Regions from separate parts of the Escherichia sp. XD33 genome, predicted to be linked through region 2. Evidence: predicted binding sites of a transcription regulator. Region 2 holds the regulator's gene; each other region holds the start of a gene.
What was found. Region 2 encodes sigma-54, which starts transcription at its own class of promoters, with help from an activator protein. Its sites were predicted from a motif close to GTTGGCACANNTTTCGCTNT; they were not measured.
Positions count from the first base shown of each region.

Region 1: the regulator sigma-54 is predicted to act here: its motif matches at 772-791, upstream of glnK (P-II family nitrogen regulator).
Region 3: the regulator sigma-54 is predicted to act here: its motif matches at 1,107-1,126, upstream of hycA (formate hydrogenlyase regulator HycA).

Region 1 is NZ_JAENDM010000020.1:79,319-81,589, forward strand. Features, by position in the region: gene K0778_RS13715 (SmdB family multidrug efflux ABC transporter permease/ATP-binding protein) at 1-661, shown strand, start outside; gene glnK (P-II family nitrogen regulator) at 842-1,180, shown strand; gene amtB (ammonium transporter AmtB) at 1,210-2,271, shown strand, end outside.
Region 2 is NZ_JAENDM010000017.1:77,650-79,920, reverse strand. Features, by position in the region: gene ptsN (PTS IIA-like nitrogen regulatory protein PtsN) at 1-223, opposite strand, end outside; gene hpf (ribosome hibernation promoting factor) at 341-628, opposite strand; gene rpoN (RNA polymerase factor sigma-54) at 651-2,084, opposite strand; gene lptB (LPS export ABC transporter ATP-binding protein) at 2,132-2,271, opposite strand, start outside.
Region 3 is NZ_JAENDM010000033.1:26,518-28,788, forward strand. Features, by position in the region: gene hypB (hydrogenase nickel incorporation protein HypB) at 1-595, opposite strand, end outside; gene hypA (hydrogenase maturation nickel metallochaperone HypA) at 599-949, opposite strand; gene hycA (formate hydrogenlyase regulator HycA) at 1,161-1,622, shown strand; gene hycB (formate hydrogenlyase subunit HycB) at 1,747-2,271, shown strand, end outside.

The sequences.
Region 1 (2,271 bases), on a different contig from region 2:
GCATACCGGCAGTGGCAAAAGCACCCTCGCCAGTTTATTGATGGGCTATTACCCGCTAACGGAAGGTGAGATTCGCCTTGATGGTCGTCCATTAAGTTCGCTAAGTCACAGCGCGCTGCGCCAGGGCGTGGCAATGGTGCAGCAAGATCCGGTGGTGCTGGCGGATACCTTCCTCGCCAACGTGACGCTGGGGCGGGATATCTCCGAAGAACGCGTCTGGCAGGCGCTGGAAACCGTGCAACTGGCGGAGCTGGCGCGTAGCATGAGCGACGGTATTTACACGCCGCTGGGCGAGCAGGGGAATAATCTCTCAGTTGGGCAAAAGCAACTGCTGGCACTGGCACGCGTGTTGGTGGAGACGCCGCAAATCCTGATCCTTGATGAGGCAACCGCCAGCATTGACTCCGGTACTGAACAGGCGATTCAACATGCTCTGGCGGCTGTGCGTGAACATACCACGCTGGTGGTGATTGCTCACCGCTTATCGACCATTGTTGATGCCGACACCATTCTGGTGCTTCATCGTGGGCAAGCCGTGGAGCAGGGCACTCACCAGCAACTGCTGGCGGCCCAGGGACGCTACTGGCAGATGTATCAACTGCAACTTGCGGGCGAAGAGCTGGCAGCCAGCGTGCGTGAAGAAGAATCATTGAGCGCCTGAATAGCGCAATATTTCATCGTTGGTGCAAAAATGTAACGCACTGTGCACTGTCATAGTGCGTTTTCATTTTCAATCTTTTTAACTTCCTGCTCTCTTTCTCGTTTTTCATTTCTGGCACACCGTTTGCAATACCTTCTTCGTGTAGCAGAACCATTACCGAATTCTGACCGGAGGGGATCTATGAAGCTGGTGACCGTGATAATCAAACCATTCAAGCTGGAAGACGTTCGTGAAGCGTTATCTTCCATTGGTATTCAGGGCCTGACCGTCACCGAAGTGAAAGGTTTCGGGCGTCAGAAAGGGCATGCCGAGCTGTACCGGGGGGCGGAATACAGCGTCAATTTCCTGCCAAAAGTAAAAATTGATGTGGCGATTGCTGATGACCAACTCGATGAAGTGATCGATATCGTCAGTAAGGCGGCTTACACCGGAAAAATTGGCGACGGCAAAATCTTCGTCGCTGAATTGCAACGCGTCATTCGTATTCGTACCGGCGAAGCCGACGAAGCGGCGCTGTAATCTCTGGCACACAGCAACAGGAACGAAAAATGAAGATAGCGACGATAAAAACTGGGCTTGCTTCACTGGCGATGCTTCCGGGACTGGTAATGGCTGCACCTGCGGTGGCCGATAAAGCCGACAATGCGTTTATGATGATTTGTACTGCGCTGGTGCTGTTTATGACTATTCCGGGGATTGCCCTGTTTTACGGTGGGTTGATTCGCGGCAAAAACGTGCTGTCGATGCTGACGCAGGTGACGGTGACATTTGCACTGGTCTGTATTCTCTGGGTGGTTTACGGTTACTCGCTGGCGTTTGGTGAGGGCAACAACTTCTTCGGCAACATTAACTGGTTGATGCTGAAAAACATCGAACTGACGGCGGTGATGGGCAGCATTTATCAGTATATCCACGTGGCGTTTCAGGGATCGTTTGCCTGCATTACCGTCGGCTTGATAGTTGGGGCGCTGGCGGAACGAATCCGCTTCTCAGCTGTGTTGATTTTCGTGGTGGTATGGCTGACGCTCTCTTACATTCCGATTGCGCATATGGTGTGGGGCGGTGGTTTGCTGGCTTCTCACGGTGCGCTGGATTTCGCGGGTGGCACCGTGGTGCACATTAACGCCGCAATCGCCGGTCTGGTGGGCGCGTATCTGATAGGAAAACGCGTGGGCTTCGGTAAAGAGGCGTTTAAACCGCACAACCTGCCGATGGTCTTCACCGGGACTGCCATTCTCTATATCGGTTGGTTTGGCTTTAACGCCGGGTCAGCGGGCACGGCGAATGAAATCGCGGCACTGGCATTTGTGAATACTGTGGTCGCAACGGCGGCGGCAATTCTTGGCTGGATCTTCGGTGAATGGGCGCTGCGTGGTAAGCCTTCACTGCTGGGGGCGTGTTCTGGCGCGATTGCCGGTCTGGTCGGCGTGACGCCAGCCTGCGGCTACATTGGGGTTGGCGGCGCGTTGATTATCGGCGTGGTAGCTGGTCTGGCGGGCTTGTGGGGCGTTACCATGCTCAAACGCTTGCTGCGGGTGGATGATCCCTGCGATGTCTTCGGTGTGCACGGCGTTTGTGGCATTGTCGGCTGTATCATGACCGGGATTTTT
Region 2 (2,271 bases):
TGCCATGCGGAATGGCAATACCATTGCCGATACCGGTACTGCCCATTTTTTCCCGCGTCAGGATAGCTTCAAAAACCACCTGAGGCGGCAGGCTAAGTTGTTTCGCCGCCAGCTCGCTGATGATTTCCAGGGCGCGTTTTTTGCTCTGACAGTGGACGCGGCTTCGCGTACATTCCCTGTTAAGAACACTGCTAAGCTGTAGAGTTGTATCATTATTTGTCATAATTTCACCTAAGAACCTGCCCACTCAAACAGTGGAACAGGCTCGGAGCATTAACCGTACAAATGGCCCGTTGTGCCGCACAACAGACCGCCATGCACATGCTAATTGCCCGGACAATTAGTGTTGTTTCAGTTTATCTTTATGTTTGGTCAACTGGCGTGCCAGCTTATCAATTAAGCCATCAATGGCAGCGTACATGTCCTGACCTTCCGCGCTGGCATGAATTTCACCACCGTTTACATGCAGTGTTGCATCTGAGGTGTGGGTGACTTTCTCCACTTTCAGAACAACATAGACCTGGTTGATTCGGTCAAAATATTGCTCAAGTTTGGCAAATTTGGCTGTAACAAATTCGCGCAGTGCCTCGGTGATCTCGACGTTATTTCCGGTAATGTTGAGCTGCATAGTGTCTTCCTTATCGGTTGGGTCAAACGAGTTGTTTACGCTGGTTTGACGGCGGAATGGATAAAGACTCTCGGTACTTCGCAACAGTGCGGCGTGCCACCATGATACCTTGTTCCGACAGCAAAGAGGTTAACTTGCTGTCGCTCAACGGTTTCGCTGGGTTTTCCGCCGCGATTAATTTCTTCACCAGCGCACGAATCGCCGTGGAGGAAGCTTCGCCGCCGCCCTCGGTATTGACGTGACTGGAAAAGAAATACTTCAGTTCAAAAATGCCTCGTGGACTATGCAGGTATTTTTGCGTGGTCACGCGAGATATCGTCGATTCATGCATTTCGACAGCCTGGGCGATATCGGCCAGTACCATCGGTTTCATATATTCTTCACCTTGCTCAAAGAAGGCTTGCTGCTGTTCAACGATACAGCGACTCACGCGCAGTAGCGTATCGTTACGGCTTTCCAGACTCTTGATCAACCATTTGGCATCCTGCAGATTGCTGCGGATAAACTGGCTGTCACCATCGTTGCGCGCGTTATTGCACATCGAGGCGTAGTGCTGGTTGATTTGCAGACGCGGAATGCTGTCACTGTTGAGTTCTACCGTCCAGTGACCGTTATGCTTACGCACCAGCACATCTGGAATGACATACTCAGGTTCGCCAGTCTGGATCGACTGCCCGGGGCGCGGATCGAGCGACTGGATCAGATTGACGGCTTCTTTCAGCACATCTTCTTTCAGACGCGTGACGCGCATTAAAGTGCGGAAGTCGTGATTGGCTAACAGATCGAGATGATCGCTAATGATCAGTCTGGCCTCTTCCAGCCACGGCGTGGTCTTATCGAATTGGGAGAGTTGGATCAGCAGACAGTCACGCAGATCTTTTGCCGCCACACCGACCGGATCAAACCGTTGGATCCGCTTAAGGACGGCTTCAACTTCGTCGATGTCGATCTCTTCATCGCCTATACTTTCGAGAATATCTTCCAGCGGGACAGTCAGATAACCGGTTTCATCAACGGCATCGACGATAGAGGTAGCAATAGCGCGGTCAGTGTCGGAAAACGGTGTCAGCTCAACCTGCCACATCAGGTAATCCTGCAAGGTCTGCGTCGTTTCGCCCTGGTAGACCGGCAGCTCGTCGTCAATGTAGTCACCGCTGGTGCCGGATGGTGTACCAGCGGTGTAAATGGTGTCCCAACTGGCATCGAGCGGCAGCTCTTCCGGCATCTCTTTTTGTTCGAGCGCGTCGGCGGTGTCCAGCGTTTCACTGTCTTGCGTTTCGCGGGTGTCGATTTCTTCATGAGTGTCGATTTGCTCAAGCAGCGGATTACTCTCCAGCGCCTGCTGTAGCTCCTGCTGAAGTTCCAGCGTCGACAACTGCAACAGACGAATTGCCTGTTGGAGCTGTGGCGTCATCGCCAGTTGTTGGCTAAGCCTGAGTTGCAAACCTTGCTTCATGTTCAGAATCGTACTCTCCTGCTAAAACGTCGCAAACTTCTACCCTATCAGAGTCTGAAGTCTTCCCCAAGGTATACACGCTTAACGTGTTCGTCTTGTAAGATTTCTGTAGGCGTGCCGTGGGCGATCAAATGCCCCTGACTGACGATATAAGCGCGTTCACAAACCGCCAGTGTTTCACGCACGT
Region 3 (2,271 bases), on a different contig from region 2:
GGCATACGAGGTTGCCAACGTTTTCGATAAACAGAATACCGTTATCGTCCAGTGGCAGACGCGGTGCGGCGTCGGCAATCATCTGTGCGTCAAGATGGCAGCCTTTACCGGTGTTCACCTGAATCGCTGGTGTGCCGGTAGCGCGAATGCGTGCGGCATCGTTCACGGTTTGCTGGTCGCCTTCAATAACTGCGCACGGAACGCTGTCTTTCAGGCGCATTAGGGTTTCCGTCAGCAGGGTGGTTTTACCGGAACCAGGGCTGGAAACCAGGTTGAGCACCAGTTGCTTGCGGGCAGCAAAGCGCGCGCGGTTGCGTTCAGCCAGACGGTTATTTTTGTCCAGCACGTCAATTTCGACTTCCAGCATCCGACGCTGGCTCATGCCCGGTGCGTGAGTGCCCGCTTCGCCATGACCGTAATGCAGGTCGCCTTCTTCAGTCTGGCTGGGGGTAAATTCAGGCGCTTTAATGCCGGTGATTTTCATCTTCGGGCGTGCCGCCGGGGCAAATGGCGCGCTACGAAACGCGGAATGAGGGTTATGTTCATCACCCTCGATATACAGGTTGCCTTCACCGCAACCGCATGTTGTACACATCGCTCACTCCTGGTCTATTTCTATCCGCCGAATCTGTAAACCGTCGTCTGCCACAATCTGCAGCATGTCACCATGACACTGTGGACAGCGGCGGACGCGCTGGGTCAGTAGCGTCACATACTGTTGGCATGTTTCACACCAGCATTCGGCCTCTTGTTCTTCGAGGTGCAGTTTACAACCTTCCGCCACGCTGCCGCGGCAAACCAGATCAAAACAAAAGGCAAGAGAGCTGGTTTCGACACAAGAAAATGCGCCAATTTTGAGCCAGACCCCAGTTACGCGTTTTGCGCCGTGTTTTGCGGCCTGCTGTTCGATCAATTCCAGTGCCCGTTGGCAGAGGGTTATTTCGTGCATATCGCCTCCCATTAACTATTGCCAGCTACAAGCAATAATTGTGCCAGTGTTGATTATCCCTGCGGTGAATAATGTCGATGATGTCGAAATGACACGTCGACACGGCGACGAAATTCATCTTTAGCTTAAAAATCTCTTTAATAACAATAAATTAAAAGTTGGCACAAAAAATGCTTAAAGCTGGCATCTCTGTTAAACGGGTAACCTGACAATGACTATTTGGGAAATAAGCGAGAAAGCCGATTACATCGCACAGCGGCATCGTCGCCTACAGGACCAGTGGCACATCTACTGCAATTCGCTGGTTCAGGGGATCACGTTATCGAAAGCGCGCCTGCATCACGCCATGAGCTGTGCGCCAGACAAAGAACTCTGTTTCGTCCTTTTTGAACATTTTCGTATTTACGTCACCCTGGCGGATGGCTTTAACAGCCACACCATCGAGTATTACGTCGAAACAAAAGATGGCGAAGACAAACAGCGGATTGCGCAGGCGCAACTGAGCATTGACGGCATGATTGATGGCAAGGTCAACATCCGCGATCGCGAACAGGTTCTGGAACACTATCTCGAAAAAATCGCTGGCGTTTACGACAGCTTATACACCGCCATTGAAAACAATGTGCCGGTGAATTTAAGCCAACTGGTAAAGGGACAAAGCCCGGCAGCATGAGCTGAGGCTTTGCCCGTTTTGCAGGCGTTACGCCTGTTTGGGGATGGGCGTGTCGATGAGTGTCGAAAATGACATTTCATCGGCATGTTTTCGTCAAAAATGACAATCACCTGAGGAATGCCTGGTGAATCGTTTTGTAATTGCTGACTCCACGCTCTGTATCGGCTGCCACACTTGTGAGGCCGCCTGTTCAGAGACGCATCGCCAGCACGGCCTGCAATCAATGCCGCGCCTGAGAGTGATGCTGAATGAAAAAGAATCTGCGCCGCAGCTCTGTCACCACTGTGAAGATGCACCCTGCGCGGTGGTCTGCCCGGTTAACGCCATCACCCGCGTTGATGGGGCCGTGCAGTTGAATGAAAGCCTGTGCGTAAGCTGCAAACTGTGCGGCATCGCCTGCCCGTTTGGCGCAATTGAATTTTCCGGCAGCCGTCCGCTGGATATTCCGGCAAACGCCAATACCCCGAAAGCGCCACCGGCACCGCCTGCTCCGGCGCGTGTCAGCACATTGCTTGACTGGGTGCCAGGTATTCGCGCGATCGCCGTCAAATGTGACCTTTGTAGCTTTGATGAACAAGGTCCGGCCTGCGTGCGGATGTGCCCGACTAAAGCCCTGCATCTGGTGGATAACACCGATATCGCCCGCGTC